DNA from 4 places in the Pseudoalteromonas sp. UBA2102 genome. Region 4 is predicted to be linked to each of the others. Evidence: predicted binding sites of a transcription regulator. Region 4 holds the regulator's gene; each other region holds the start of a gene.
The links. The regulator sigma-54, encoded in region 4, starts transcription at its own class of promoters, with help from an activator protein. The targets are predictions, from matches to a motif close to GTTGGCACGNNNNTNGNNT.

Region 1: B2R65_RS12405 (BON domain-containing protein) is a predicted target of sigma-54. The motif match lies at 6,397-6,415, and genes of this name have one in related genera.
Region 2: B2R65_RS07430 (YggN family protein) is a predicted target of sigma-54. The motif match lies at 1,075-1,093, and genes of this name have one in related genera.
Region 3: B2R65_RS10610 (EF-hand domain-containing protein) is a predicted target of sigma-54. The motif match lies at 4,794-4,812, and genes of this name have one in related genera.

What each region holds. Positions count from the first base shown of each region.
Region 1 covers NZ_DCYU01000090.1:6,583-15,241, forward strand. The annotation lists gene B2R65_RS12380 (DUF4437 domain-containing protein) at 1-109, shown strand, start outside; gene B2R65_RS12385 (hypothetical protein) at 375-812, shown strand; gene B2R65_RS12390 (NACHT domain-containing protein) at 1,038-5,078, shown strand; tRNA gene B2R65_RS12395 (tRNA-Ile) at 5,225-5,301, opposite strand; gene B2R65_RS12400 (YqaE/Pmp3 family membrane protein) at 5,571-5,729, opposite strand; gene B2R65_RS12405 (BON domain-containing protein) at 5,795-6,361, opposite strand; gene B2R65_RS12410 (LiaF domain-containing protein) at 6,679-7,335, shown strand; gene B2R65_RS12415 (VOC family protein) at 7,405-7,821, opposite strand; gene suhB (inositol-1-monophosphatase) at 8,273-8,659, shown strand, end outside.
Region 2 covers NZ_DCYU01000058.1:193-5,609, reverse strand. The annotation lists gene B2R65_RS07440 (glutathione peroxidase) at 1-455, shown strand, start outside; gene B2R65_RS07435 (PA3496 family putative envelope integrity protein) at 564-749, opposite strand; gene B2R65_RS07430 (YggN family protein) at 1,131-1,925, shown strand; gene B2R65_RS07425 (aminotransferase-like domain-containing protein) at 1,984-3,426, opposite strand; gene B2R65_RS07420 (DMT family transporter) at 3,533-4,462, shown strand; gene B2R65_RS07415 (diacylglycerol/lipid kinase family protein) at 4,499-5,371, opposite strand.
Region 3 covers NZ_DCYU01000075.1:14,732-23,390, forward strand. The annotation lists gene B2R65_RS10590 (VolA/Pla-1 family phospholipase) at 1-1,422, opposite strand, end outside; gene B2R65_RS10595 (YciK family oxidoreductase) at 1,650-2,396, shown strand; gene rluB (23S rRNA pseudouridine(2605) synthase RluB) at 2,625-3,494, opposite strand; gene scpB (SMC-Scp complex subunit ScpB) at 3,491-4,081, opposite strand; gene B2R65_RS10610 (EF-hand domain-containing protein) at 4,233-4,754, opposite strand; gene B2R65_RS10615 (hypothetical protein) at 4,976-5,407, opposite strand; gene xthA (exodeoxyribonuclease III) at 5,649-6,455, shown strand; gene B2R65_RS10625 (energy-coupling factor ABC transporter permease) at 6,461-7,108, shown strand; gene B2R65_RS10630 (putative RNA methyltransferase) at 7,105-7,905, shown strand; gene yfbV (terminus macrodomain insulation protein YfbV) at 8,038-8,484, opposite strand.
Region 4 covers NZ_DCYU01000073.1:69,309-77,967, reverse strand. The annotation lists gene B2R65_RS10375 (HPr family phosphocarrier protein) at 1-98, opposite strand, end outside; gene rapZ (RNase adapter RapZ) at 139-984, opposite strand; gene B2R65_RS10365 (PTS sugar transporter subunit IIA) at 1,004-1,456, opposite strand; gene hpf (ribosome hibernation promoting factor) at 1,461-1,748, opposite strand; gene B2R65_RS10355 (RNA polymerase factor sigma-54) at 1,776-3,275, opposite strand; gene lptB (LPS export ABC transporter ATP-binding protein) at 3,345-4,070, opposite strand; gene lptA (lipopolysaccharide transport periplasmic protein LptA) at 4,067-4,615, opposite strand; gene lptC (LPS export ABC transporter periplasmic protein LptC) at 4,605-5,159, opposite strand; gene kdsC (3-deoxy-manno-octulosonate-8-phosphatase KdsC) at 5,156-5,707, opposite strand; gene B2R65_RS10330 (KpsF/GutQ family sugar-phosphate isomerase) at 5,708-6,679, opposite strand; gene B2R65_RS10325 (calcium/sodium antiporter) at 6,682-7,650, opposite strand; gene B2R65_RS10320 (ATP-binding cassette domain-containing protein) at 7,905-8,659, shown strand, end outside.

The sequences.
Region 1 (8,659 bases), on a different contig from region 4:
AGGCAGCTATGTAGAATCAACCGGTAACTTTACCCACACGATTGAGAACACTAACGACAAAACAGCCACTATTTACATTCGTACTAACAGTAAGTACCAAGTAGATTAGTTGGTTAAAGCCTCTAGCAAGCCATTGCTAGAGGCTACTTATTCACCTATTTAAATCTTTATATGCAAATCCAGCCATCGCCTTTCGATATTAAAATACAAGCATAAAAGAAACACTGAGTGTTAAAAAAATACGAAAAAGATATAATCGAAAAGTCTCGTGCCTACACTCCAGCCAAGCTCACGCAATCAGTAAACATCAAACTAGAAAAAATAACTTATCTACACAAATAGCCCACGCAGTAGGATTAAGAGCCCATGAACTTTTGACAATAGCCAAAATATCAGAGCGTAAAGCTGAAAGCCGTCCAGCGCTAGATAGTAAATGGCTTGGTCGAGAAGGTAGTATTTATACAGTGAAAGGCAAAGGCGGTCTAATTCGTGATGTATTAATACCTAACGCATTAGCTACACAGCTAGAACAAAGGCGCTTAGCACAGCCTATAACGATTCGTGATAGGGAAATTAACTATTTGCAACGTTATGATATTGGTGGCGGTCATAAATGGTCATGCTCATTCTCAAAAGCATCTAGCCGCACACTCTTCTTTTCAAATGGCGGTCATGGCCTCAGGCATAGCTACGCACAAGAGAGAATGGCAGAGCTAACAAGCTTGGGGCTTAATAGGCAAATAGCTCTCGAAACTGTATCACAAGAGCTGAGTCACTTCAGGGCTGAAATTACTGAGGTTTATTTAAAGTAATAACTACCCTGAACTCTATACTGACTTAAAGCTGATTCTGGTTTTTAGTTGAATAGTTGAGTGATAGATATCAAGTCATTATGAATAGCAATATTGAGATAGCGACTCAGTGAGTCGTCCCCATCTCTTCAAGTAGGTACGACTTTATTACAAATTGGACGCAATATCTTAAAAGTGTTACTTATATATTTCATATCTATACTTTATTTCTAAGGGTAATGGGAATTGAATACAGGACGTACACATCTTTGGGATCGACGAGTTAGGCGTTTAAATGTAAAAAATCCTAACAAATTTGATAATAGCACCTGTTTTTTTTCTGACTTCACCCAAAATAAGCATATCGTCTTACTTGGCAGCCCTGGTTCAGGGAAGTCCCATCTATTTGAGCATCTTGCACAACTCAATAATCATTTGGTAATAAAGGTAACTTCCTTTTTAAATAAGCCAGCCTCTCTTTTGGGTAATAAGATCTTCCTTGATGGTTTAGATGAATCCAGAGCAGGCGCTGACGGAGTCGTATTAAGCCAAATTGTACAAAAATTATTTCAACTTGAACCGGAGCAATTTGTCCTCTCTTGTCGAGAAAGTGACTGGTATGGAAATGTCGATCTTGACATTTTGAATGATTACTTTGAAGAAGATGTTGTAATACTGCGTTTAGAACCTTTGGATCATTTTGAACAAGTATCGATATTAAATGGTCTAAATATTGAGATTAATACTCAAGAATTCTTTCTCAAATCAAAATCTTACGGACTATCTGGGCTGTTAGAAAATCCACAGACTTTAATAATGCTTGCAGAATCTGTAGCTGTTGATGGCTGGCCTAAAACTAAGAAAGAGCTATTTGAATCCACAGTAACATTACTTCTTCGGGAGCATAATCAGAAAGTATCAAAAAAAGAGTTAGGTCGATTCGTTCCCCTAGAACTAGAAGATACTGCAGGAGCTATATTTGCGTGCAGACTATTAAGTGATGTAGAGGGTTTTTCGGTTGATGAATCCAACGATAATCTAGTTCTGCCAATTCGTAGCCTTACTGAACTCGATACAATGGGTATTGAAAAGACAGTTGCTATCCTGAGTCGGAGAATTTGCGCAAAGAGCGATACTGAAGGGGTGTTTGATTATTGTCATAGGACAATTGCTGAGTTTGTAGCTGCTAAATGGATTTCAAAGCAGGTAGATAAAGGGTTGCCGATTGGACGTATTTTATCAATCGTTGGTTTAAACGGATTCCCAACATCTGAATTAAGGGGGCTATTCGCATGGTTAGTAGTCTTTCAACCCAACATAGCAGCGCAATTAATAGCTAAAGACCCTTATGGCGTTTTAACCTATGGTGATCCAGCCTCTTTATCTGATAGCAATAAACTCATTTTGTTAGATGCGCTTGCAGAGCACTCTGAGCATAACCCTTGGTTCAGAAACACCTACTGGGATGAACCTAATATAGGTGGATTAATAAGCGATAGATTAGTGCCCAAATTGAAAAGTATATTGCTCAATGAGCAAAGCAGCTTTCAACTTAGAGCCCTTATTTTTGATGCGCTTGAGCAATCTAAACCAATACCTTCACTTCTAGACACTTATAAGCAAGTACTTATCAACACTGATTTTAGTATACGTGATAAAGAGAGCGCAGTAGTTTTGCTGTCGAAATCAGGAGAGCCATCTTATCAATTTGTGCAAACAATATACAAAGGGTTGTTAACACAAAATGATAAAGTTTCGTTGCGAATCAAAACAAAGCTTATATCGAATTTTTTTGGAAGCGTATTTACTTGGAAAGATATTACAAAATTGCTCAATAGCTTAATAGCTTATAACGGGAAGACCGCAATAGGTGAATTCTGGGATCTTGTGGATTTAGCTAGTGAAAAAGAGTCTATATTACTGCTAAATAACTTCCCTAATCAAGATAATGACAATACATATAGTACAGAGCATCGAGAGATAGACTCTGAGCTTCAATACCTACATAACAGCTGGCTCAATCAAGCTCTAAATAGTGAAATTAGTTTCACCGGTAAGGAGCTCCTTAATTGGTTAATGCGTAGTAGCTCTTTAAGAGGAGGTTTTAGCTCTCAGTGGGCTAAAGAAAACACTGCAAAATTAAGAGAAAGAACCTATGAATTGAGAGAAGCCTTTCGCTGTATACTTTTAGATGAAGCCACTGATAAATCTTTAATGTTTAGAATTAACAGATTTCGAAATGATTTCCCTAGAATACTTTCAAATAGTGAGCAACTCTCAGAGGCTTTAAATATACTAAATGATTGCACTACAACACTTGTTGAAGAAATTTACAGATGCGCTTTTCAATTATGTTTTATAGATCCTAAAAATAATATTGAAAATTTTAATTACTTAGTAGATTTCCCAAATAATTCTAATCTTCAGGCAATTGCGGACCAAGAGTTGAGTTGCGAGGTAGAAGACTGGCGATATGAGGATATTGCAAATAGCCTAAAATTTAAAGCCAACTCTAAAAAATCACAAATGCACAATCTTAATCAATTTGAAAGGGAAAAGACCCTTATTGAAAGCGGTGAGCACTTAGGTCATTTAGGTTGGCTTGCATATCTATATTACGGGCATTATAGCAATATACCTGAATGTAGGCTTGATGAACCATTAGTTATATTATCAACATACTTCAATGGTAACGACTTCAGTTACGTCTTAGAAGGCTTCAAATCAATAACTTACAGAACAGACCTTTATGATTTAGGTTATATAATTCAGCTCACCAAAGAAGGTAAATCAGCCCGTATTTTATCTGCATTTTTAGCCGGACTAGACGAATTATGGAGAGAGACTCAGAGTATATCTGCATGGACAACAGATAAAATAAAGCTAGGACTAATACTGGATAGCTTTTGCCTATCACCTCAATTAAAAAAAAGAGACCACACATCAAGAAACTGGTTGCAAGCTATACTGCATGAAAAGCCACAATTGGCAGTTGAAACATATTATGAGTATATGTTAGCAGAAATTAAATCAGGTTTTCAGTATCTACATGCAAAGCATATATTTCTAAATTCAAAAAAACTAAAGGCATTTCGTAAAGAATCAACTATCAAACTTTTAGAGGCCTGCTTTTCAAAACCTTATGCTCAAGACTTTTGGCATGGAGCAATCAATGATAAGGAAAGTCTCAATAAGCTAGGAGTAATTGTTACAAATATATTAAGTACAGCTCAAGATCTAGAAAAGGATTTAAGAGAGTTCTATGTAGCACAGGCGTTCATTATCCTACCTTCTTACAAACTGCAATTTATGCCGAATGACGAAGATAGCCTCAACCAACTTTGGATTATTAAGGAACAAATAGAGAAGTATGGGCCCAACTTAGAGCTGGTATCAACTGAAAAAAAAGTTTCAATCTATAGCTGTCTTGCTAATGAGTTTGCAAGACGGTTTGTAAATACTCCAAGACCAAAAAGTGGTTGGTCAGGGAATAGAAATGATCATGAGGCTTCTGCTGTAGTTAAAGATGCAATATTTAAACTAGCATCGATTCCACTTCCGGTGGCAAGAAATGCTCTTAGAGGTATGCTCAGCGAACCTGAGTTTAATACATACAATCAAACATTAATGGCAGCAATTCATGACTCTGAACAGCTATATAGGGAAGCAAGCTTTAAAAAGCCATCATGGAAGGGGGCTGCGAATACATTGTTTAATCAAAAGCCATCAAATATTGATGACTTATCTTCCTTAGTGTCAGCTCATTTAAATGACTTAGCTAAAGTTATTAAATCAGATAATGCTAATATTCATAAGCAATTTTGGAATGTAGATCAATACGGAAAGTTAGTTAATCCTAAGCCTGAAAATGAGGGAAGAGATGCTTTATTAACACTCCTTAGAAATAAACTACCTAACTATATAAGCTCAGAGCCTGAAGATCTTCAATTTGCAAATAAAAGAGCTGACATAGCTTGCAGTTATACAGAGCAGCACCTTAAACTGCCTATCGAAATTAAGAGACACTATCACCCTGATTTGTGGGATGCACCCAAGGACCAATTATACAAACAATATATGAAACACGCAGAGCGCTCAGGGAGAGGTATATTCTTAGTTTTTTGGTACGGGTTAGACTCAAAACGAAAGATACCCAACACAAAAAACTATAAGGATTATAAGCCTAAATCAGTTGATGAACTAGCTTCTGCTTTGGAGGCATCTCTAAGTGAGCAACTAAAAGATGCAATTGAAGTTGTAGTTATCGATGTTTCTGGTGATGTATAAGCAGTCAAGGTAGTTTTATTCGATAAATATTTTTCTTGTATTAAGCGCTTTAGCCCAACCCAGTTAATAAGTATAATTAAAAGTAGCACAGAGGTAGCACAGGGTAATTTCTGTTAGTAGGTATTTACTCGGAAAGCTTGAAAAAGTGGTGGCCCCTCCCAGACTCGAACTGGGGACCTAACGATTATGAGTCGTGTGCTCTAACCAACTGAGCTAAGGGGCCAACTTTGTATAACTACGAGGTAGTTAATTTTTGAAGCGTTTAGCCACTGAGCGACTAAAGCGGGTTGCAGTATAAAAAGTTTTTTAAGGCTTGTCACTAGCAAAAACCTTTATTTTAACAATCAGTAAGCTGACTGCTTAAATAGTAATCTTTTTGCATGCGAATAGGCAGGAAATAACAGAAAAATAAACGCAGAAGTATGTAAGCCGCTTTTTTACAATTTTAATAACTATAAAAAAGTGGCCGGCTCACATTGAACACACCACACATTATTTTTTAGCAATAATGTAGATAGCGTGAATTAAACCAGGGAAGTAACCCAGTAAAGTTAGTAAAATATTTAGCCAAAAGTGCATACCTAAACCAACTTGTAAAAATACACCCAGTGGCGGTAATAAAATCGACAGTATTATACGAATGATATCCATGATGTAGCTCCTTTAAAAATGACAAGCAAAAAGCCCAGCTAAGCTGGGCTTTTTAGTATAGTGTATTATTCAGCAACAATAGTTAGTTCATCTACTACGTCACGAACATCTTCAGCATTTTTAGCAATTTTTACTGCTAACTGCTTTTCAGCTTCTGTTTCAACAGAACCTTTAAGTTTTACTATACCGTTGTCGGTATCAACATCGATATCTGTACCGTCAACTTCTGAGTCAAATAAGAAACGTGTAGTAATTACTGTGGTGATTTTAGCGTCCGTTAAGTCGTTATCATCATCATCCATAGTGTCACGGTCTTTGTCGTCCATATCCATGTTTTTCACAACAGTTAGGTTGTTTTCTACATCAGATACGCCATCTAGGCTAATTACAAGTTCTTCAGCTAGCTCTTTATCAAGGTCGCTGTTTACTTTACCTGTAAGTACTACCTTGCCATTTTTTACATCAGTGTTAATGTCAAAGTTGTTTAGATTAGTGTTCATAAGAAGCACTGTTTCTGCCTTACCATCAATCCAAGCATCTTTACTTTCATTTTCCCAAGTGCCCGCTTGAGCACCCATAGCTGTAGTACCTAGAACTAAAGCCGCAATCATAGATTTGTTGAATGTTTTCATAATCTTTCTCCTTTTGATTAAAGACACTTTTATATATGCGAGCTTTAGGCCAACTTTATTAACACTTTAAATTCATGAAGTTAGCTATTTTATTGGGTATAAATAAAAATACCTCCGAGTAAACATTTACAGGCTATTAGGTAAAACTTTCTTAAGTGGTGAAAATAACGATTATATTGCTGTTTTGGTTAATCTATCGTTAATATAATAAATTAAGCGGAGTTATTAAAATAATAAGCCATTGATATATAAATAGTTAAGTTTTGGTACACCACTTGCTATGTACAGTGGTAACTCATATAAAAAGGATTATTCCCATGTCTGTAAAAATTGAAGACCGCCCAATAGAGCAAGTTCGCGAACAAGTGATAGACCAACTTATTTATAACTACAGCCATGGCGTTATTTCAGCTGAAGCCTTTGAAAGGCGCTTAGACAGTGCAATGGAAGCAACCGAAAATACTGCGTTACTCAATTTAGTAGAGGATTTAACCCTTACTACGGATACCCAGTACAGTGCTCAAAAGCAAACTCAATTTGCCCCTAACTACAGCGCCCAACAAGCGGATGAAGAAAACTTAACACTGCGAAGCATTTTAGGCTCAAGCGAGCGTAGCGGCCAATGGGTGGTGCCTAAAGATATTTACATTCAAAACTATATGGGGTCGATTGTTTTAGATTTTACTGATGCTATTTTTGCCCACCAACATGTTACCGTGCATGTAAATTGTATTTTTGGCAGCGAAGAAATTTACGTACCAGAGCATGTTAATGTAGTTTCTAAAATGTTTTGTATATTAGGCAGTTTTGAAAACAAAACGGTGTCGCTTAATAAGCGCCAAGGCCCCACAATTAACCTAGAAGGTAAAACAGTTTTAGGTTCGGTGGAGGTAAAAGTTAAACGCACCATTAAAGAAAAGTTTGTGAGTTTTGCTAATGATTTAAAGGCACAGCTTGGGGTGAGTAATAAATAATACGGGTAAAAACAAATGGGTAGAAAAGCCATATTATGCGCTTTTCTACACCGTTGTTTACTGCCTATTTTATAAGTCGTTATTACGCTCGCTTGGAATGTCACTCATATACTGCACAAACTCAACCTCGAACCCGGCTGGGTCTAAGTAATATACGTTTTTTCTAAATGGGTTTTCTGCGCCCTCTTTATCAATGTTAAATCCGGCGTGTTTTAAGCGCTGTATAACAGCGTCTAGGTTGTTTGTAACGTAAGCAAAGTGAGCCAGTCCGACTTGGTGCCCTGCCAAATCCCTGTTTTTATGCTCGCCATTATCGCTTATAGCAATGTAGTGATTATCGTCGCCAAAATGTACCCAGCGCTTAGGTTTACCATACCAAGTGTTATGCCCTTCACTTCTAATAGACCAATAAGGAAAGGCTGCTTGGTAAAATTTAAGCATGGCATTTATATCGTTTACTACTAAATGTACGTGTTCTAATTTCATTATTATTTACCCTAGTTGATTGCTTAAACACAAGATAAAACCTCAAGCTAACTTTAGGTAAAGCACTTTTTTTACTTTTTATTATTATTGGTGTGTACTGCCCTTTTAAGATTAATTTTTACAACAGTATGTTTGCTTGCAGGACGCGGAAGCTTTGCCTACATGGATGTAGGTAAGGGGCGTGAGCAGGACGCGGAAGCTTTGCTTCATGGAAGTTATTGAGCTCCCAAGGCTTCGCACTCCGCGCTGTGATTAAGCTGCCCTTCGGTTGAACAAATTTCAATCCATACTCGCCAACATGTCTTAGATACGAATAAATTTACATGCATTTCAAGGCCGTATAAAAAACGCACAAAAGTATTTAGGGTTTATTGTTTACTTTATGGCAAAAGTCGCTAAAATACGCCGGCTTAAATATATAAACGTTCTTTTACAACCCAAAGGTAATACCATGCATCCAATGTTAAACATTGCGGTTCGCGCTGCGCGCAACGCAGGCAAAATTTTACTTCGCGCAAGTGAAGATTTATCAAAAGTTGAAATTCAACAAAAAGGCACTAACGACTTAGTGACTAACATTGATAAAGAAGCCGAAGCCGTAATTCGTGATACAATTTTAAAATCTTATCCTGATCACTGCGTTGTTGGTGAAGAACTAGGTGAGCACAAAGGAAAAGATGCAGATTACCAATGGATTGTTGACCCGCTTGATGGCACAACTAACTTCATCAAGGGTATCCCTCATTTCGCGGTTTCTATCGCACTTAAAGTAAAAGGTCGTTTAGACCAAGCTGTAATTTACGATCCAATTCGTGGCGAGCTTTTCACAGCATCTCGT
Region 2 (5,417 bases), on a different contig from region 4:
GTAAAACAATTAATTTTAGCGACTTTGAAGGCAAGGTTGTGCTTATTGTTAATACCGCAAGTGAGTGTGGTTTTACTAAGCAGTACGAGTCGCTACAAACTCTTCATAGTAAGTACGCGAAAAACGGATTGGTTATTATTGGTTTTCCATGTAATCAATTTGGTCAGCAAGAGCCAGGCGACGCAACGCAAATACAACAAGGCTGTTTAATTAATTACGGGGTAAGCTTTTTAATGGCCGCTAAGGTGGATGTAAACGGTCGTCACGCCCACCCTGTATTTAGGTATTTAAAATCGGCCTTACCCGGCTTTTTGACACGAAAAATAAAGTGGAACTTCACTAAATTTTTGATAGCGCCCGATGGCACACCTATCAAGCGCTATGCGCCTTTTACAAAACCAGAAAAGCTAGAAACCACTATTCAACAAGCACTCGCTAAATTAAGTGCACAATAAGTAATAAAGAGGCATAAAGCCTCTTTATTGCCAATATTTAGCCTTTAAACATGCGTAAACGCACATTCAAACCCTAATAAAAAGGCGCATTATTTTAACTAGCACAATTTAGTCTATGTAATCGTTTAAGTCGTCTTCACCTAGATTTTTACGCAAACGTTTTTGCTCAAGGTAATCTTCCAACTTCTTTTTCACCTTTTGCTTTTTTTTGTCATGCTGATTACGCCCGACCATTTCGTACTCGTCTTCAACAAAATCATCATCTAGCGCATCGTAACTAAATGTCTTACCCACAACCCACTCCATAAAGTGTTTGAGACCAACTCAGGTTTATTCCTGCACTTGGTAAATTAAAAAAATGTTTAGCGCTAAAATACGAACAAATTAGCACCAAAATAAAGCCACGTGACTATCGTAAATAGCCTTCATGTCAATATTGTGAATAAATAGCGCTAAATTAAGAAAGTGGAAAGTGAGAGTTTTTTATCGTTTCGACAAATAAAATTTATCATTTATTTATTTTTAGTGTTTTTGACTAAAAAGTAGTTTATTTATCAAAATTAAAAATCATTAAAAACACACAAATTTCATAACCTTCTGTTTTAAAATAAAAATAAATAATGGCACCAAACTTGTTAATACTTAGCTGTCATCAACAATTATTAGAGAATAAACATGAAAAATTTACTATTAGTAAGCGCTTTAATTTGTACACCCGCTGCAATGGCACATAACGATAACAATGCGGGCATTTCGTTTAGCAATGAGCAGTGTAATGTAGAGTTTAAAAACGATGTACGCATTAAACCTAGCGAATTAGAAATTTTTACCGCATCTAATCAATTCATGCGCTTTAACAGCAATGGCAACTTAACTATAAATGGCGAACAAGTATCCATTAACAGCGAACAGCGCCAAGCGCTTACCCAGTATTCTGACAACTTACGTACGCAGCTACCTGAGGTCGCTAATATTGCCCTAGACGGAGTAAAAATAGCCGGTGTAGCATTAGAGGAAGTAGCCAACGCATTTAATATTGATGGCCTTGATGACTTGTCTGGCCTGATGGACGATATAAGACTTGAAGTAGAAAACACCTTTTATCAACAAGGTACGTTTGTAATGGGCCAACAAAGCTTTAATCAATTTGGTGAAAACTTTGAACACCAATTTGAGGAGCAAATAGAAACCGTGGTTGAGTCTGCCGTTATGCAATCAATGGGCAGTATTTTAGTTGCTTTAGGCTCTGAGCTGCTTGGTTCGGGTGGAGATATGGATGCATTTGAGCAACGCATGGAAAATATGGGCGCGCAAATAGAAGAAAAAGTAGAGCTGCATGCCAGTGCGCTTGAAAAGCGTGCCAACTCTTTATGCGACAGCTTTGCCAACATAGCACAGCAAGAAGAGCAATTAGTAGCGCAGTTACCCCAGCTAAAAGGCTACGAGTTATTTACCATTAAACAAAATTAATACACCGCACCGTATTTAACATCCCTTTAGCAGCACTTGTATATTAGGTGCTGCTTTTTTATTCTTTTAGCGTGTGAGCCAACGCTCCTAACGTGGTAATAGCCTGCTCTATTTTTTCGCTCCACTGCACCCCGTAACTTAGCCTAATACAGCTTTTATACTTATTACTTGCTGAAAAAATAAGTCCGGGGGTTATGCTAATACCAGCTTCTAGCGCCAGTAAAAATAACTTTTGACTGTCTACCCCTTGGCCTAAATCAAGCCAAATAACACACCCACCTTTAGGGTCACTAATACGCGTATTTTTAGGCATCGCGTTTAATAAGCACCACCGCATGCGCTCTTTGTTATTACGTAAGCGCTGCCTAAGTACTTTTAAATTACGGTCATACTCACCACTGGCAATAAACTCAGAAAGCGTCCACTGATTTATTAGTGAGGCAGAGCAACTTAATGCACGCTTATGGCGGCGCGCTTGTCCAGCAAACTTGCCTGCTATTAACCAACCTACTCGATAACTTGGTGCAGCCGTTTTTGAAAACGAGGCGCAACTGATCACAAGCCCCTTTTTTGAATACGCTAAAGCGGGCGTGCCACGCTTGGCAGTAAAGTGCAGATCACCGTACACATCATCTTCTATAAGAACAACATTATGTGACTCTATTAAGTCCACCATTTGCATGCGGCTTTCATCGCTCATAAAGCTGCCAACCGGGTTATTTATTGCGGTCGAAAACAAGCATGCTTTTATATCATGTTGTTCAAGCGCTTGAGCTAGGTCGTTAAGCCAAATACCATTGTCGGGGCATAGCGGGATTTCAAGCGCCTTTAATCCTAAGCTCTCTATTAGTTCAATAATGCCGTGATAACACGGGGTTTCAATTGCAACCACATCGCCGGGCTTAGTAACACACTTAAGTGCGATAGCCAGCGCCTCTTGCGCGCCATTGGTGATCACCAGTTCATCTATATTTACACCAATACCAAAGCCTAAGTATCTATGCACTAATTGCTTTTTAAGCGCAGCAAAACCATCAATAGGGCCATAATTAATAACACTCGCCCCAGCAATTGTCATAACCCGGCGCATGGTACGGGCTAAAGCTTTATCGGTAGGCGCTGCAGCAACGGGATTGGCAATACCAAAGGCAATTATATTAGGTTGATGAATAGCGCTGTATACCTGCTCTATTAATGCTTGTTTATTTACAGTGACAGGCTCACGGCTTAGTTTTACACGCTTTGGCAAACTGTAAACTGTATTAAGCACCGTTAAAAAGTAGCCCGATTTTTCACGTGCCTCTACTAACCCTTGATCTTCTAACGCTTGATACGCTTGCTTAACCGTCGGAATGCTAATATTTAAGTTACTGGCCATTTTACGAAGCGAAGGAAGCTTTTCCCCAGGTAGTAACACCTTTTGTGCTTGCATGTCTTTAATTAGCTCAATAACTTGTTGATATAAAAACTCGGCTTTTTGCTTATTGGCAGCTGGCTGCATATCTCGCCTCAAATCTGTATAGGTTACATTTATACTTTTCTGTATATGGTAAGTATACAGATAGACTCTAAAATAACCACTCAATCGGTTTTTTTAGAGGTTTGCCATGAAAAGCGCAGCGCTATATCTCACAACAGTGTTAATTTGGGGCTCTACGTGGCTCGCGATTTCGTTTCAGCTAGGCGATATTGCTGTGGAGCTTTCTTTGTTTTATCGCTTTGCCATAGCAGCTGCATGTATGTGGCTATTTGTGGCCTACAAAAAGCCTAATATGCGATTTTCGTTAGTCGATCATGGCTTTTTTGCTTTATTGGCCATTTCTAACTTTGGCTTAAATTATTTGCTTTTGTATTGGGCACAAAACTACCTCTCATCGGCAATGGCCTCTATTGCATTTTCAATGTTGCTAATAATGAACATAGTCAACACCCGTTTATTTTTTGCAAAGCCCATTGCCAAACGTATTTACTGCGGCGCGCTAATCGGCGTGGTGGGTATTATTTGTCTGTTTTGGCCGCATTTACTGCAATTCGACTTGAGTAATGGGGCGTTGGTCGGGTTACTACTTGCCCTTGGGGGTACCTTTGTGGCTTCATTGGGCAATATGATTAGTGTACGTAATTCTAATCATCAAATAGGTGTGCTGCAGGGTAACGCATGGGGCATGTTATATAGCGCAGTAGGTTTAGCCGTTTATGTATTAATAAATGGTATAACGGTCAGTTTTAGTGCCCCTACCAGCTATTCGCTGTCGCTATTGTATTTATCGGTTTTTGGCACTGTGATTGCATTTGGCTGCTATTTTGCCTTGTTAAAAAACATTGGCCCTGAAAAAGCAAGCTACGCCATAGTGCTGTTTCCGCTAGTGGCCGTTGCATTAAGCAGCTTTTTTGAAGGCTTTGAATGGCATGCAAACACCTTTGCCGGCTTTAGTTTAGTACTACTGGGTAATGCAATTGTACTTACCCCCACAAAAAGAATTAACGCCTTTTTAGCAAGCCGCAGCGTTGCTAAAAATGGCTCCGTCCCCAGTTAGAGGCGTTTTTAACGCACTAACACAAAAGCGCCTACCCTACTGTAGGCGCTTTTTTATTGGTATATGAAAATTAATAGCCTGCTCCTGGATAGCAATAACCGCGGGCGTAACACCTACTAGCTCGCCATCGGCCTCAATTAATAAATCTCTAGTATTAATATGCGCCTGTTTGAGTTGGCTATAAGTAAGCTTTTTTAAAGTATGGTGGCGCTTAAAAATTAATTTAATAAAGCTATATAAATGATCAACAAGACTACCCGCTTGCATTTGGTAGCAATCAAGCAGTCCATCATCAATTTTAGCCCTAGGTGCTATTTTAATGCCGCCACCAAAATACTGAGAGTTCGCAAATACAGTTATTAAATTTTGATAGCTACATTGCTTATTTAAAAATGCTCCACTTAGTGTGCTTGCTTTGTAAGTAAAGAGCGATTTTAAACTCGTCCACTTATAGCGCCAAGCTGACATGCTTTGTAAATGACCCAACTGCTTAATTACATGAGCATCAAAACCAACACCAGCCACATTAATAAAGTAACGAGTATTAATTTTACCTACATCAATTAAGTGTGTGGGGGCATTAAAAATAGCGTTTTGCCACTGTTTAGCAGTGCAATGAAAGCGACGGGCAAAATCGTTGCCCGTACCACAAGGTAATATTGCCAAACTACATGCACTGTCAATCACACCATTAAGTGCCAAATTAAGCGTGCCATCGCCTCCAATAACCACTGCTATTTGGCTTTTTTGTGCATTCAATTTAACGTTTGCTAAGTCGTACTCAAAATTACCTGTCGTTTTAACCGTAATATAGAGAATATTTTTCTTCTGGCATGTTTTTTTAAGCCAATCGAGGTGATCTAACACCACACTTTTTACGCTCGGTTTAACTATTATTAACAACTGCAAGTAATTTATCTCCTATTAGCCAGTACACCAGCATAAATAAGAATTA
Region 3 (8,659 bases), on a different contig from region 4:
ATGGCGAGGATGGTCAATCGCCGCTGTGGCAAAACCTTGAATTGACAGTTGTGCAGTTAATGCCAACATGCTTTCTTTGTCGGTTGTTATACCGTGTTGCATAATAACAACTGGCCAGCCAGTTTCTGGCATTTCAATTGGATCAAGACCTTGTGAATCACGAATAAAATTAATAACCGGTAAAATAGGTTTGGTTATTTGCACTGGCACATTCGCCATGCTTTGCACTTTAGGAATTGAGTTATACTTAGTTAAGTGGCGCGTAGTGTCTAAACCTAAATCACGCAACTGTCCGTCACTTAGCGCAGCACAAAGCCCATCATTATCACTAATTGGCTCTGCAGGGAAAGCCTCACCCGCTGCAGCTTTGTAACCTAAAACAGCTACCGCGTTGTCACACATACCTTGCCAATATGTATCATTTAAATCGCTTATTTCAGTGCCTGTTGGGGTGCCTAAATACATAGGTAACATAACGCTACCTTTTAAATATTGCACACCAGAGAACGCATCCGATACGCTAACACCCGCAGCTGCAAATACTTGCTGCACATTTACCATTGCTTGTTCAGGTACACTTACCATTGGTGTTGGTAATGCATCATTTTGTAAGCTAGCTGCCAGTAAGTTTTTAATTGTGCCAAGCACAGGGCCTGCTGATTGAATGGTCATAGCAGCAGAAAATATAATATCATCTTTTGTAATATCACCTGAGCTTACAACCACATTCTCATAGCTATTTACTGCCGCTTGAAGACCAAGCTGAGCATCAGTAATCAATGGAGCTTCTTCACTTACAGAAGCGTAAGTAGAAGAAGGCTGAATAGAACGCCCTTGAGAGTCTTTTAATCCAGTGGTTAATACATTTATGTATGAACTTCCTGGTGTGAAAGGTTTTAATGGGATAATAGCAACTGCATCGCCAGAGGCTTGAGAAATAAAGTCTACGCCGTAGGTTAATTCACCTACCAATTTACACGCTGAACCAGCTGTAACAACAGCACATTCTGCATCAGTTAAGCTTGCGCCCATAACCACTTCAAAAATTCTTACTGTACCAGGCGACGCTGCAGAGGTTTCATCAAGCGATACGCCTGTAGGGAAAGTTAAATCAATTTTATAAGGCACTTGCGATGACCAGCCATCTAACGCACCTAGCGCTAATTGCGGATCTGCATAAGCAGTGCGAGGCACAGAGACGTTATCATCGTCTAATTCACCTGGAATATTAATTGTGCCGTCTTGAGTGCCGCTCATTAATAAATCGTTAGGGACAGATAAAACCCCATTTGCAGGGTCAAAGGTCACCGTGGCATTAGGTATTATGGTTGCAGTATCGTTTTTAACATCTTCTAATGTTTCTCCGCCGCCACAACCTGCTAACGCAGCTGTAACCGAGAGTGAGAGTAGCATTTTTTTCATATTGTTGGCTCCGCACATATCTTTATTTTTATAGTGTGTTCGTTCAAAGTAAGTGTGTTTAATCAGTGTAGTAAAGTTAAAACAATGTAATCAGTTTATTAATGAGACATTAGACCAGTTAAACTTAACGTAAAGTTTATAATTCCGCCACCTAAATTTTCAATAAATTCGATTACTTGACGATTTGCTATGTTAAAATCAAAAAAATTTTATAAATTGGTATTTATATGCAAACTTATCAAGCAACTCCAAATGCACTTCAAAATAAAGTAATTTTAATTACAGGTGCCGGCGATGGTATTGGCCGCGTAGCAGCAATTACCTATGCAAAGCATGGCGCGACAGTTATTTTACTTGGTAAAACTACAAATAAGCTCGAATGCGTTTACGATGAGATTGTCAATGCTGGTTACCCCCAGCCTGCTATTGTGCCAATGGACTTAAAAGGCGCAACAAAACAAAACTACCGCGATTTAGCAGCTACAATCGAAAGTCAATTTGGCCGATTAGACGGCTTATTAAATAATGCCGGTATTTTAGGTTCGCTCGGGCCACTTGAGCACTTTTGCTCTTCTACGTTTGAAAACATCATGAAAGTGAATGTTACTGCGCAAGCAATGATCACCAAAGCGCTATTCCCTGTGCTGCGTAAATCAGAAAATGCCTCTATTGTTTTCACTTCATCAAGCGTTGGCCGTAAAGGGCGCGAATTTTGGGGGCCTTATGCAATATCTAAATTTGCAGTTGAAGGCATGATGCAAACATGGGCCTGCGAAGTAGGTAAAACCAATATCCGTGTAAATTGTATAAACCCTGGCGCAACGCGTACCTCTATGCGCGCATCAGCCTACCCAGGGGAGGATCGCGATAAGCTTGCTACCCCAGAAGATTTAATGCCAACGTATTTATATTTAATGAGTGATGACTCGAGCGATGTAAACGGTGAATCTCTCGATGCGCAACAAAAAAAGTAAACTACATTTTTAATTATAAAAAAAGCCGCATACATTGCGGCTTTTTTGTCGGTAATTTTTGGTAATTATACCAATTCGCTTAATTAAATTATCTATTTTAAGGCTAGAAAAACGTGTTGTTCGCTTGGCAAAAAATTCGCTATTTAGCTGTTCTAAATGAGCATTTTTTTACCTCGGTAGCGACACGTTTAGCCCCGCAAAATGATTAAGTATTATTACGGATTGGTATTACTTACGCTTAGTTTGCTTAACACGTTGGTTATGCTTTTTAACCGCTTTACGAATTTGGTTAATTTTAGCACGCTTGTCTTTGCGTTTTTCAGGCATAACCGACAGTTTAGTTTGTGTTTCGCGGCCTAATTTAACGGTTTTACGTAAATAGTTAACGGTTTCTAAATCAAGTTCAGCCCAGCCACCTTGGGGAAGGCGCTTATCTAGCTCTAATTTTCCATAACGAATACGAATAAGGCGCGATACTTCTACATCCTGCGATTGCCATAAGCGGCGAACTTCGCGGTTACGTCCTTCGTTTAGCGTTACATTGTACCAACGGTTAATGCCTTCACCACCCAAAGATTTAACCGTTAAAAATTTAGCAGGACCATCTTCAAGCTCTACGCCACGCGTTAGGTTTTTAATGGTTTCATTGGTCACTTCACCAAATACACGGGCTGAATATTCACGCTCAACTTCATAACTTGGGTGCATTAAGCGGTTCGCTAACTCACCATCGTTGGTAAATAACATTAAACCTGCCGTGTTAATATCTAGACGACCAACAGCAATCCAACGCTCACCGTCTATGCGTGGTAAACGGTCAAAAACAGTACGACGTCCTTCTGGGTCTTTACGTGTACTTAACTCCCCTTCTGGCTTGTTGTACATAATTACACGACAAATACGGTCGGCTTTTTCTTCAATTTTTACGCTGTGGCCATCAACACGTATTAAGTCTGTTTCTTCAACACGGTCACCTAATTTAGCCACTTTACCATTAACACTAACGCGGTTTGCATCAATGTATTTTTCCATTTCACGTCGTGAGCCTACCCCTGCACGGGCTAGGACTTTTTGTAACTTTTCACCTTGAATACTCATTCGGATGGTTCTCTCACAGAAGGATCACTTAATAACTGGTTTATTTTACTTTCCTGTTGCGCTGGCAATGCAGGGAGTTCATCTAAACCGGTTAACGAAAAATAATCTAAAAATAATTTTGTTGTGGCATAAAGCGCTGGTTTACCAGGTACTTCTTTATGCCCTACTACTTTAACCCACTCTCGCTCAAGGAGGGTTTTAATAATTGCTGATCCGGTTGTTACGCCTCGTACTTGCTCTATTTCACCACGCGTTATTGGTTGCCTGTAGGCAATTAACGACAATGTTTCTAGTAGTGCGCGAGAGTACTTAGGTGCCCGTTCTTGCCATAAATTACTAAGCCAAGGGCTTAAACTACTACACGCTTGAAAGCGATAGCCACTGCCTACTTCAACTAGCTTAATGCCACGTGTTTGATAGTGGGTATGTATAGCGTCTATTGCAGTGTTAATTCGTGACATAGAAATAGCTAAATCAGCAAGTACAGTATCTTTTAAGTGGCGTTTGCTAACAGGTTTGTCTGCGACAAATATAGCCGCTTCAATGATCTCAATTAATTGTTCATCACTAATTCGACGACCCGTCATAATATTTTGCTTTGCCCTTTAAAATACGTAGCCATCTATTATGACAGAACATCGCAAAAGGGGGAAAATATATCTGCTTTTAAAACAAATTAAATGCACAAAAAAGCCAGCAATTAATGCTGGCTCTTATGTGTAGCGTATTTAGCTAATATTAGCTGTTTTTATAATGCTTTAGTGCATCATCTTCAGCAACGGCTTTACCGTATTTGCTAATGTAGCCTTTAAACTCACCTTTACTGATGCGCTTATCATTGTTGCCATCCATGTAACCAAAATGGTTTGAAATATCATCATCGTCAGCTTCTTCTACTGAGATGTAACCATTTCTGTCGTTATCTAAACTTCTAAAATCATTTTCGATTTTATCAAATTTAGCTATTTTAGCTTTAAATGCCGACTCACTTACTTCGCTATCAGTAGCTACCTTACCGGTATTTAATTGCATGTAAGTGTTAAATTCTTTACGACTGATCTCGTTATCCATATTGGTATCAATATTTGAAAAGTGGCCCCAGATGCTATTGTCATCTGCTTCTACTTTTGAAATATAACCATCACTGTCGTTATCTAAACTTGCAAAATCGCTATCGATTTTTTCAAGGCCTTGGTTAGAGGCACATGCGGCTAAACTTAACGAAGCTAAAATAGTTGTTGCGAGTGTTAACTTTTTCATAAGACGTATCCTTGTAGTTAGTAAATGTCACTTTAACTAATACAAGTCCAATGCCAAAATGCACAAGCCGCCAACAATCAATAAGTTACGTGTGTTTAGCTTGTTTTGTATACATTAATCAATTACTTAGCTTTGCAATGATTGCTGAATACCTTGTAATTTTTGCAAAAAAATACCCAGTACAAACTGGGCATTATTTTAATCTACATGTTACCGCGCAATTAGATTGCTGCGTTTTGGTAACGCTTTACAAATTCAGTTACGTTTTGTCCGTTACACTTTAACGAGTTTAAGTTACCAATTTTTTGGCGAACAGGCGCAAGGCCTTGCTTTAACGCTGTGATACATAACTGTGTTTCTTGGTGTGCATCTTTTGCAAACACTTCAACTTTTGATTCAGCAGCTTGGTTAGACGTTACTTTTTTAGCAATGTCGCGAATATCTTGACCATTACATAAAACACTTTTAGAAAAACGCGATAAGTATACACCGTGTTGTGCTGCTTCTTTACGCGCTGCGCTGAAGCCTTCATTTGCACTTAATACACATAATTTAGATTCAAGTTTATTATCTTGGCTAAAGTAAGTGTTGCTTTTTGCTGATACAGACGCAGAGGCTAATAAAGCAGTAGCTAAAAGTAATTGTGTTTTCATGAGAGAGATCCTATTTGAACGACTAAACAAGTAATTTTTGCGCATTATATATTCAATAATTACGAGATCAATTGAATTTTTTATTTATTTAAATAATTAATAAAGCATTTACAATGTTTAAACTTTACGCACCAATTGATCAACATTTGCGCAGCTATTTTCTCATTTCGATCATGTTATGTAGGCTTATTTACTGATACAATTTAGTTATAAAAACAGAGTCTAATTAAAGGTAAATTTTATGAAGGTTATTTCTTTCAATATCAATGGTCTGCGAGCTCGCTTACACCAGTTACAAGCAATTATAGATAAACACCAGCCAGACATTATTGGTTTGCAAGAAATTAAAGTTCATGATGAGGCGTTCCCTCTCGAGGACGTACAAAAAATGGGTTACCACGTTTATTTTCATGGTCAAAAAGCGCACTATGGTGTGGCAATGTTATGCAAAAATGAGCCTAAATCGGTCTTAAAAGGTTTTGCCAGCGACACTGAAGAAGCACAAAAACGCATGATAAGTGTGACAGTTGAGCAAGAAAATGGCCGCGACCTAACGGTAATGAATGGTTATTTCCCACAAGGCGATAATATAAATCACGAAACAAAATTCCCTTATAAGCGCCAGTTTTACAAAGATTTAATGACCCATTTAGAAACAAACCACACGCCCGATGAAGACGTTATTGTTATGGGCGATATCAATATTTCGCCTACCGACTTAGATATTGGTATTGGTGAAGTAAACGCTAAACGCTGGCTTAAAACAGGTAAGTGCTCGTTTCAACCAGAGGAGCGCGAATGGCTTGCTAAATTATTAAATTGGGGCTTTAAAGATACCTTCAGAGAGCAAAACCCTGATACAAGCGACAAATATTCGTGGTTTGATTATCGCTCTAAAGGGTTTGTGGATAATCGTGGCCTACGTATTGATGTTGTACTTGCTACCCATGCCCTTGCCGAGCGCTGTATTGATACCGGCATAGATTACGAATTACGCGGCATAGAAAAGCCCTCTGACCATGCCCCTATTTGGTCAACTTTTAAATAATTGCTATGTTAACGCTTGAAATACAAGGGCTACTTTGGGCCCTTGTTTTAATTATTACCTTTATAAGCGTAGAAAAAAATACCTATAAAGCACTTTATAAAACGCCTGCACGGCAAATAGGGGTACTTGCGTGTGCGTTAGTGTTTGCCATGTTATGGCAAATTAAAGCGGGTATTTTAAGCGGTCTTGATTTACACATTTTAGGTGTAACTGCCGCAACGCTAATTTTAGGGTGGCGCCTTGCTATTTTAAGTAGCCTGCTGGCCAGTGCCCTATTGGCGGCTTTTGCAAACATTGATCTTAACCTTTTGCCCATGCAAATACTGTTTGGTGCATTTATTCCTACATTATTAAGCTACCTTGGCTTTATAATGAGTTATCAGTATTTACCGCGTCACTTTTTTGTTTATATTTTTGTATGCTCTTTTATATTGGCAGGCTTTATTGCATGTCTAAAAATAAGCTTAGGGGCTTTGTTTTATTTGCTTATAGGGCAATATAATTGGCAAGAATTGGCAGATAATTACGTATACCTAAGTGCTATCATTTGGTTTCCTGAGGCAATGCTTAACGGTATGGCCATTACGCTTTTGATCACTTATCGGCCACACTGGGTCAAAACTTTTTATGATAAGGACTACCTAGACTCATGAGTCTGCAATACCAATGCCCTTTATGTAACCACGCACTTTTAAAACATAATTCATCACTTCGATGTGACAATAATCACACCTTCGACTTTGCCAAAGAAGGCTATGTAAATTTATTACCGGTGCAACACAAAAACTCAAAGCAACCGGGTGATTCTCTCGAAATGGTACAAGCAAGGCGTGCTTTTTTAGAGCAAGGCTTTTACGCATTTTTACAGCGCGCATTAAGTAATATGATTAGTGAGCGTAAACCAAGCGTACTAATAGATTTAGGCTGCGGCGAAGGATTTTATACTCATGCCATTGCCGATAAAATAGAGGCGCAGGTATACGGCGTCGATATTTCTAAATCAGCCGTAAAATATGCAGCAAAGCGATACCCACAATGTCATTTTAGCGTTGCATCAATTAGCCAAGCGCCTTTTAAGTCAGGCACTGCTGACGTATTACTGAGTGTTTTTGCGCCTTTGTTTGAGCAAGAGCTGGCGCGTTTAGCAGCGCCAAATGCCACATTAGTAGTTGCAAGCCCTGGGCCGTGGCATTTAAAAGAGCTTAAAGAATATATTTATGCAGATGTAGCAAAACACACTGAAATTGACACGCCAAGCGGCTTTATAAAAGCAGATCAAAAGCTCATTACAGAGCAGGTTACGCTTAATTTTTCAGATATTAAAAATTTAATAATGATGACACCATTTGCGTGGAAATTTAGACCTGAACATTGGCAAACTCTTGAAGAAAAAGGCGCCCAAAGCGTCACCCTATCGTTTTACATTACCGAGTTTAGTAAAGCCGATTGATGTTTTAATAACGAGTGTTTGTGAGGAAATTACTGATAGGGTAAATTGAGTTAGCTCATATGCCAGAGGGAGTGTTATAAATAAATGGAGCAAAGCGTGCGCTCTGCTCATACACTTATAATTAAATGCGCTCTAAAATTGCTCTTTAGTAAACGCTTTATCCATTTTATCAAACATGTCTTTTAATAAGTGTGCAAGCTCCATATAACGGGGCTTGTTTTCGCTTATTTGGGCTTGGTAGCCATTTGCCACCATTTTGGTATATAACTCGTTGTACCATTTTTGCATGCTCGGTTCTAATGGTGTTTCGGCTCGCTTACCTAACCAAAACAAGCCTTGCAACGGCAACGATAAAAAAAACAATGCACTGGCAATCGCTTGCGGTAAAAAATCGGGGCCTAAATAGTTAAGCTGAAAAAATAACGTAAGCATGGCTAATATTGGCATTACAGTAATTGCCAGCTCGGTTGCCTTAATTACTTTAAATTCGTTAAACAACGGTGCTAACTCTTTACGCATAGGCCATTTTTTTGCATATAACCTACCCGTTTGTAATTGTGACATCACACTTTTTTGCATCATGACTCCTCACATCTAAACTTTTAAACCCGTAGCGCCTGCTTGCCACTGCCTGTAAGTGTAACACAAATAAATAGCTTCACACTTTAGCAGTAAAAGTTATTGTTTTTGTATATATAAGCAACTAAACACTAAACTAAATTTATTAACTGGGTTAAAATACTCATCTTATAAA
Region 4 (8,659 bases):
TTAGCATCAAACTGTACAGCTAATTGCGCAAGGACCGTTGCCGCTCTGGCGTGTAAGCCTAATTTATTTTTTATTAAAAATGTGTCTTCACAGCGCATAAATTACTATACCTAAACTGAACAGGTTATTATTTTAAGGTTACTTTTCTTGCTCACGATGACGAATTTTGACATTCGGATGCGTCATAGCAAAGCTCTCACCAATGGCTTGCGCTAAATAAACCGAGCGGTGTTGACCACCAGTACAGCCAATTGCAATAGTGAGGTAACTACGGTTATTACGCTCTAAGTGTGGCAACCAAGTTTGTACAAAGGTTTGAATTTGCCAAGTGAATTTTTGCACTATGCTGTGATTTGCCAAAAAATCTTTTACTGGTTGATCAAGGCCCGTAAGCGGTTTGAGTTCAGGCTCCCAGTGGGGGTTTGGCAAAAAGCGAGCATCAAAAACATAATCAGCTTCTTTAGGTATGCCGTGTTTAAAGCCAAACGATTCAAACGTTACAATAAGTTGCTTATCTTTTTTACCCAGTATTTTTTCGCGAATTGACTCTGCTAATTGGTGCACACTTAAATCGGTGGTATCTAGCATAAAGTCAGCGCGCGTTACGAGTACATCAAGCAGTTCTTTTTCTTTTTTTATTGCTAAATCAAGCGGCAGTGAATCGATGGATAAAGGGTGTAATCTGCGTGTTTCTGAAAAACGTTTGATCAGTGTTTGATCATCACTATCTAAATAAAACAGTGTGGGTTTAGCAAAGTCAGGAAGGTACTCGAGAATATCGTTAAATTCGTCTTGTTCTTTGGGAATATTACGAACATCTATGCTAACGGCTATTTTGTCATAGTTATCTGAAACACTTCGCACTAAAGAGGGCAGTAGGTTGACCGGAATATTATCTACGCAATAATAGCCTAAATCTTCAACCACGCGTAAAGCAACCGACTTACCTGAACCAGAACGGCCGCTTATGATAATTAACTCCATTTATAGCCCTTAGTATTTACTACGATTGATCAACAATTACTTGATACAGCTCTGCATCGGTTTTAGCACTACGCAGCTGTTTACAAAATTCTTTGTTGCTCAGTTTATCAGCTATGGTTGCCAGAGTCTTTAGGTGCTGTTGGTTATCGCCATCTGGTACGATGAGTGCAACAAAAATATCAACAGGGCAGTTATCAATAGCATCAAAGTTAACAGGAGTGTCGCTAACAAGTACTAAAGCCAGCGGCTCTTCTACGCCACCCATTCTGCCATGAGGAATGGCGATACCCCGGCCAATACCAGTACTGCCTAGCTTTTCTCTGCTTGCCAGCGCATTAAGAATATCTTGTTGTGGTAAGTAGGGGAGCTTTTCATGAGCAAGCTCACTGATAAACTCTAAAATTCTTTTTTTACTACTAAAAAGGACCGCAGCTTTGCTGCAGTCCTGGCATACTAATGTACTTAATTTCATAATATTAGTGTCTAGCAAGCTTCTCTTTATGTTTTATGACTTGACGATCGAGCTTGTCAATCAACGAGTCTATAGCGGCATACATATCTTGGTGCTCTGTTGAGGCAAATAAATCTGCGCCACTTACATGAATAGTCGCTTCTGCTTTTTGGTTGAGTTTTTCTACATCGAGAATGACATGCACATTGCTAATATGATCTGAGTGCCTTTCTAGCTTTGCAAATTTATTATTTACATAGTCTCTAAGTGAATCAGTTACTTCTACGTGACGACCAGTTAGGTTTAGTTGCATAAGCATTTCCTCTTTGTTTTTTACGTCTTATATCAAACTCTTTCTCTGATTTGACGGTGGAATAGCTAGCGATTCACGGTATTTTGCTATTGTGCGTCTAGCTACTTTAATTCCTTGCTCTGCCAATATATCCGCAATTTTACTATCACTCAATGGTTTAGCTGAGTTTTCCGCGGCAATTAGCTTTTTAATTAGGGCACGTATTGCGGTTGATGAACACTCGCCGCCATTTTCAGTGCTTACGTGGCTTGAGAAAAAATACTTAAGCTCAAATATACCACGTGGTGTATGCATATATTTTTGCGTAGTAACACGCGAAATTGTCGATTCATGCATTTCTACCATTTCAGCAACATCGTTTAAAACCATTGGCTTCATGGCTTCGGGGCCATGTTCAAAAAATGCCTGTTGCTGTTTTACAATACAGTTTGTTACCTTAAGCAGCGTGTCGTTTCTGCTTTCAAGGCTTTTTATAAACCATTTAGCTTCTTGTAAGTGAGAGCGAATAAACTGGCTATCACCACTTGATTTTACGGTACGTGACATAGCCGCGTACTGACTATTTACGCGTATTTTTGGCATGCTATCTGGGTTTAGCTCTACCACCCAGCGGCCTTTTATTTTTTTAACCGACACATCTGGTATCACATACTCCGACTCTTCCCTTACTATTGTATCTGCAGGTTTTGGGTTGAGGGTATGTATTAGGGTCATGACCTCTTTAAGCTCGTCTTCTTTAAGCTTAGTCTTTTTCATTAATGTACGATAGTCGCGTGCCGCTAATAGATCAATGTGATCGGTTAAGATCATTTTAGTTTGTTCTATAAAAGGGGTGTCTTTATCAAACTGGTTTAGCTGAATACACAAGCACTCTTGTAAACTGCGCGCGGCTATACCTACAGGGTCAAATAACTGAATACGCTTTAAAACGGCTTCTATTTCATCAAGTTCAACTTCAACTTCGTCATCGTTTTCTTGGTTAAAGCTCTCTAAAATCTCTTCGCAACTTAGCGTTAAAATACCCGAGTCATCTACAGCTTCTACAATGGCAATAGCAATGGCTTCGTCAGTTGGGCTAAAAGGAGTAAGCTGAAGCTGCCACATTAAATACTCATGTAGCGTTTCAGTAGAGGCACCTTGATAAATAGACTCATCTTCCGGCATTGGGCCTGAGGATGCCGCAGGGGCTGCGCTCATGTACTCATCCCAGGTTACATCCATTGCCATATCATCGCTAACGGTGTCTTTATTTAAAGCTTCGCCACTGTCTTGCTCGTACTCGCTGGTTGTACCGTCAGCCGATGCGCTTACGGTTACATCATCCGTATCTGCTTTTTGTTCATTTTTTCCAGCCGACTCTTCCGTGTAATCTTGCTCTTCTACTTCTAATAGCGGGTTGCTATCAAGTGCTTCTTGTATTTCTTGCTGGAGATCCAATGTACTGAGCTGCAGCAAGCGAATCGCTTGTTGCAATTGTGGAGTCATTGTAAGTTGCTGGCCCATGCGCAGCTGTAATGATTGCCTCATGTATCTCTAACAATCCTTTTATGTTGTTATAATTAATATTAGCAGATGCTTGTAGGTGTGGCTTAAATGTTACAGCCTAAATTGCTCGCCTAAATAAACATCGCGTACAGTTTTGTCATTTAATACGTGTTCTGGGGTGCCAGATGCAATTAGCTCCCCATGAGAAACAATGTAGGCTTTTTCACAAACATCAAGGGTTTCTCTTACATTGTGATCGGTAATTAATACGCCAATGCCACGGTTTTTAAGATGTTCTATTATTTTCTTTATATCTAACACTGAAATCGGATCAACACCAGCAAAAGGCTCATCCAATAAAATAAATTTAGGGTTTGCTGCCAGTGCTCTGGCAATTTCTACACGGCGGCGTTCACCACCAGAAAGCGCCATACCTTGGCTATCGCGAATATGCTGAATACTGAATTCATCAAGTAAGTTGTTAAGCGTTTCTTCTCGCGCGGCTTTATTGAGCTCTTTACGCGTTTCTAAAATAGCCATTAAGTTTTGATAAACTGTCAGCTTTCTAAATATTGATGACTCTTGCGGCAAATAGCCAATGCCTAAACGGGCGCGGCTGTGCATAGGTAATAACGTAATGTCGTTATCATCAATAGAAATTTTACCTTTGTCGCTAGGTACTAATCCTACAATCATGTAAAAGGTGGTGGTTTTACCTGCGCCATTAGGGCCCAATAAGCCAACAATGCTGCCGGCTTCTACCTCAAGGCCTACATTTTTTACAACTTGGCGGCCTTTATAGCTTTTTGCTAATAGTTTTGCTTTTAAGGTGCTCATGGTTGACCTTCGTTACCTGTTTTTTCTTTAATTTTTGCTTCAACAGGCACTAAAATTGTGTGGACACGATCCGTAGAGTTTTCGTCTTTTTCTGCGCTAATAAGCTGCTGCTGCATGTCGTAGGTAATACTTTTAGCATTAATTTTTTGACCGGCTTGTGCGACTTCAGCATCGCCAACAAGCGTTAAAAAGCGCTTTGCTACGTCGTAACGTACTTCGTTTGCGCTGGCACTCATTACGGTACCGTCGTCTTGTTTTTCTTCGAAGTAGGCTGGGCTGCCAGTGGCAATAAGGAGTTGTTTGTTATCCCCTAAGTCTTCACGTTTATGTACTTCGAGTCGGTCGGCTGTAATTTTGCGATTACCATGCACAATTTCGACGTTCTTTTCAAAAATACCTACGTTTTCTTTAAGTTGGCCTTCTTGACGGTCTGCACTAATAGAAATTTGATTTGCTGGCGGTTGAGCGGCAGGCTCAGCAGCAGAGGCGCTAAATGCAAGCATTAGCGATGGGATAATAAGTATTTTAGTGAGTTTATTGGTCATAATATATTGTTCGCGTATGGTTAATTAGTTTTATTACTTCGGTTTTTAAATCGGCTTCAAGGCCTTTACCGACAATTTTTAAATTAGGCCCAGTGACAACCACTGGCTGCTCAGAGCGCATTGTTAACGCTTTAATGTCGACTTCGATGTTATCGGCATTGATGTTATCTATCATGGCGTTATCAACTAAATTTTTAGCAACCACATTGCCTTCTAAAATAAGTTGTTTATCTTCGTAAAGCGTTGCTTCGTCTGCATTTATTCGCCATGTTTGTTTTTCGTTATATAAAGTAAAAATAGGTTTTTCAAAAAATGTAAAACCAAGCTGTTGGTACAGCTCCATTTTAGCCGCTGTGACTTTATGGCTTATTTTGCCTTGCTCGTCATAGGCTGTTTGCTTAAGCTCTATAGCGGTGTAATCGGGCTTTGCAATTACTTCAGGTTCTTGCTCTAGCGCTACATTGGTTTGGGTAAAATAAGGGTACCAAAGCCAAACCATACAGCCGATGAATAACGCACTGAGTATAACGCGTGCTGCATTCATGAACTGGTGCCTTGTGTTGTCAGCGCTATGCCATTCTCTAGCATAAGTAAGTCTGTGAGCTCTCTAACGGCGCCAAAGCCGCCAGGCATTTGCGTAGTGTAATGCGATAAGCGCTTAATAAGCGGGTGCGCATCGTTTACTGCAACGGCAAAGCCAACGCGCTCCATTACTGGCATGTCAGGGCCATCGTCGCCAATGTAGGCTATTTGTTCATCAGTTAACTTTAAAGTGTTTTTGAGTTCTTGATAAGCAATAAGTTTGTCTTCTTGGCCTTGATAAATGTGCTGCACGGTTAAGCTGCTCATGCGAGTTTGCACTATTTCTGAGTGACGCCCCGTAATGACCGCAACTTCAAAACCGCTATTGATCAGCGCTTTAATGCCAAAACCATCTTTTGTATTAAATGCTTTTAATTCTTCGCCTTGGTTACCGAGGTAAATTCGGCCATCAGAAAATACACCATCAATATCGCATATGAGTAGTTTTACTTTTTTGGCGCGTGCTTTGGCATCATCGCTTAGCGGTTGATAGAGATCTTCAAATTGCATTTATAATACTCCTGCTTTTAAGAGGTCTTGCATATTTAAGGCGCCTATTGGCTGGTTTTTATCATTGACCACAATTAAACCATTAATACGTTTGTTTTCCATTATGTTTAGGGCTTCAGCTGCAAGTATATCGGCCGTGGCAGTTGTGCATGATTTGGTCATAACCTGGCTAATAGCGGTGCTATGTATATCCACTCTTTGCTCTAAAATACGGCGTAAGTCACCGTCGGTAAAAAGGCCAGCAAGCTGTTGATTGTTATCTACAATAGCGGTCATGCCCAGCCCTTTGGCTGACATTTCTATTAACGCGTCTTTAATTGTTTGCGTTACACCTATAATAGGGGTGTTTGTGCCGCTGTGCATTACATCTTTTAAAGTGAGCAACAATCGCTTACCTAAACTGCCACCAGGGTGAGAGAGTGCAAAGTCATCGGCGGTAAAGCCGCGTGCTTCTAAAAGCGCAACTGCCATTGCATCACCCATTGCTAAAGTAGCTGTGGTGCTTGCTGTAGGCGCTAAACCTAATAAACAGGCTTCTTGTTCTACTTTTATGCATACGTGCACATCGGCAAGTGTTGCCATAGTAGAGAGCGGGTTGCCCGTCATCGATATTACTTTTGCGCCAAGGCGTTTAAGCACCGGAATAATATTAAGTACTTCGCTGGTTTCGCCCGAGTTTGATATAAGCATAACCACGTCATTTTTGGTTATCATGCCTAAATCACCATGGCTTGCTTCGCCTGGGTGAACAAAAAAAGCAGGGCTGCCTGTACTTGCAAGGGTAGCAGCAATTTTATTACCAATATGGCCTGATTTACCCATGCCAATAACAATAATGCGGCCTTGGCAATCAAACATGAGCTGACACGCACTATGAAAGTTTTCGTCAACGTATTGTGTAATATCAGCAAGCGCTTGGCGTTCAATGTTTAATACGCGTAAACCTTGCTCTATAAAATTTAGTTGTGCCATTGTTACCCTACTTGACTAAAAATATAACCTTGGTACGCCAAAAATGCGATGAGTAATAGGCCACCTTCTACTCTATTGATACGCTGAGAACCTCTAAAGTTCAATGACATAATAATAAGCGCAAGCGTAGCACCTAACATAATAAGTATGTCGCGGTTTGCAAGTGACGGGTCAACCACTGATGGGTTAATAATACCTGCAAGTGGTAATACCGCTAAAATATTAAATATATTTGAGCCCACAATATTACCTAGGGCTAAATCATCTTCGTTTTTAAGTACACCCGCTACAGAAGCTGCAAGTTCAGGTAAACTTGTGCCAATGGCAATAATGGTTAAGCCAATTACTAAGTCGCTTAAACCAAAGTATTTAGCAATATCGACTGCTGAACCAACTAAAAAGTGTGAGCTAACAGGTAATAAAACCATGCCGACAATTAGCCATAAAACGGCTTTCTTAGTTGGTACATCGTTAGGAACCTCATCGCAGGCTTCTGAAACGAAAGGGTCATCTTGATTTTTTGCGCGCAAAGAAACCACAATCAAACCGCCAATAAATACAGCAAATGCGACTAGCAACGCCACCCCTTCGGTGAGCGAGAAGTAGTTGTCTGAAAATACATACCACGTAGCCAAGGATACCAGCATAACAAGCGGCATTTCGCGTTTTAAAGTGCTTGATGACACACTCAAAGGGCGTAGCAGCGCAGTAATACCTAACACAAGTAAGATGTTTGTTATATTTGAACCTACCGCGTTACCAACCGCTGTGTCGGTTTTATTTGCCAAAGCAGCCGAGGCCGATACCATCATTTCAGGGGCCGAAGAACCCATAGCAACAACCGTTAAGCCAACAATTAAAGTAGGGACTCCAAAGTTTTTAGCAAGCGCTGCCGCACCGTATACAAATCGGTCGGCGCTCCACACAAGTGCAGCAAAACCAAGAATTAAAATAACAAACGAGGTAACCATTATGTTAAGCCAGATGTTCAAAATACAGATGGCGCGAATAGTAACAAAAGCCAACATGAAAGTATAAGCAAAAGAGCAGGGTCTACTATTGCAGTGCGTGAATTTTATGCGCTTAAGCAAAGGTTAAGGCAATTTACTTCAGCCTTAGAGCGCTTTTTGTAGGCGTATTACAAAATCTTACGAATTGTTTTTTCCATCTTGGCTAAAAAACCCTTAAAATAGGAGCACGAGTGAACATTGTTACGGAGAGCGACTTGTCGCAATCAATAGTAGAAGTCAAGGATGTTAGCTTTTCGCGAGGCGATAGAACCATATATAAAAATATGAGTTTTAGTGTTCCTAAAGGTAAGATAACAGCGATTATGGGGCCAAGCGGAATTGGCAAAACCACAATGCTACGCTTAATTGGTGGGCAGCTTAAGCCTGACGCCGGCGATATTTTATTCGAAGGTGGCAGTATTCCTAGTATGTCGCGCAAAGAGTTATATGCGGCACGAACCAAAATGAGCATGCTGTTTCAAAGCGGTGCGTTATTTACTGATATGTCGGTATTTGACAACATTGCATTTCCTCTGCGAGAGCACACCAAGTTAAGTGAAGCGTTAATTAAACTAGTCGTATTAATGAAACTGCAAGCGGTGGGTTTACGCGGTGCTAAAGATTTAATGCCTTCTGAGCTTTCTGGCGGTATGGCCAGACGAGCAGCACTTGCACGTGCTATTGCACTGGACCCAGAACTTATTATGTATGATGAGCCTTTTGCCGGCCAAGACCCAATATCTATGGGTGTATTGGTAAAGCTTATTAAGTCGTTAAATGAAGTGCTAGGTTTATCATCCCTTATTGTAACCCACGATGTGACGGAGGTAATGAGTATTGCCGATCACGTTATTATTATTGCCGATCAAGGCGTAATAGGGGCAGGGACACCGGATGAAATGCGTAATCATGAATCTCCATTAGTACAGCAGTTTTTAAAAGGGTTATCGGATGGGCCTGTGCCATTTCA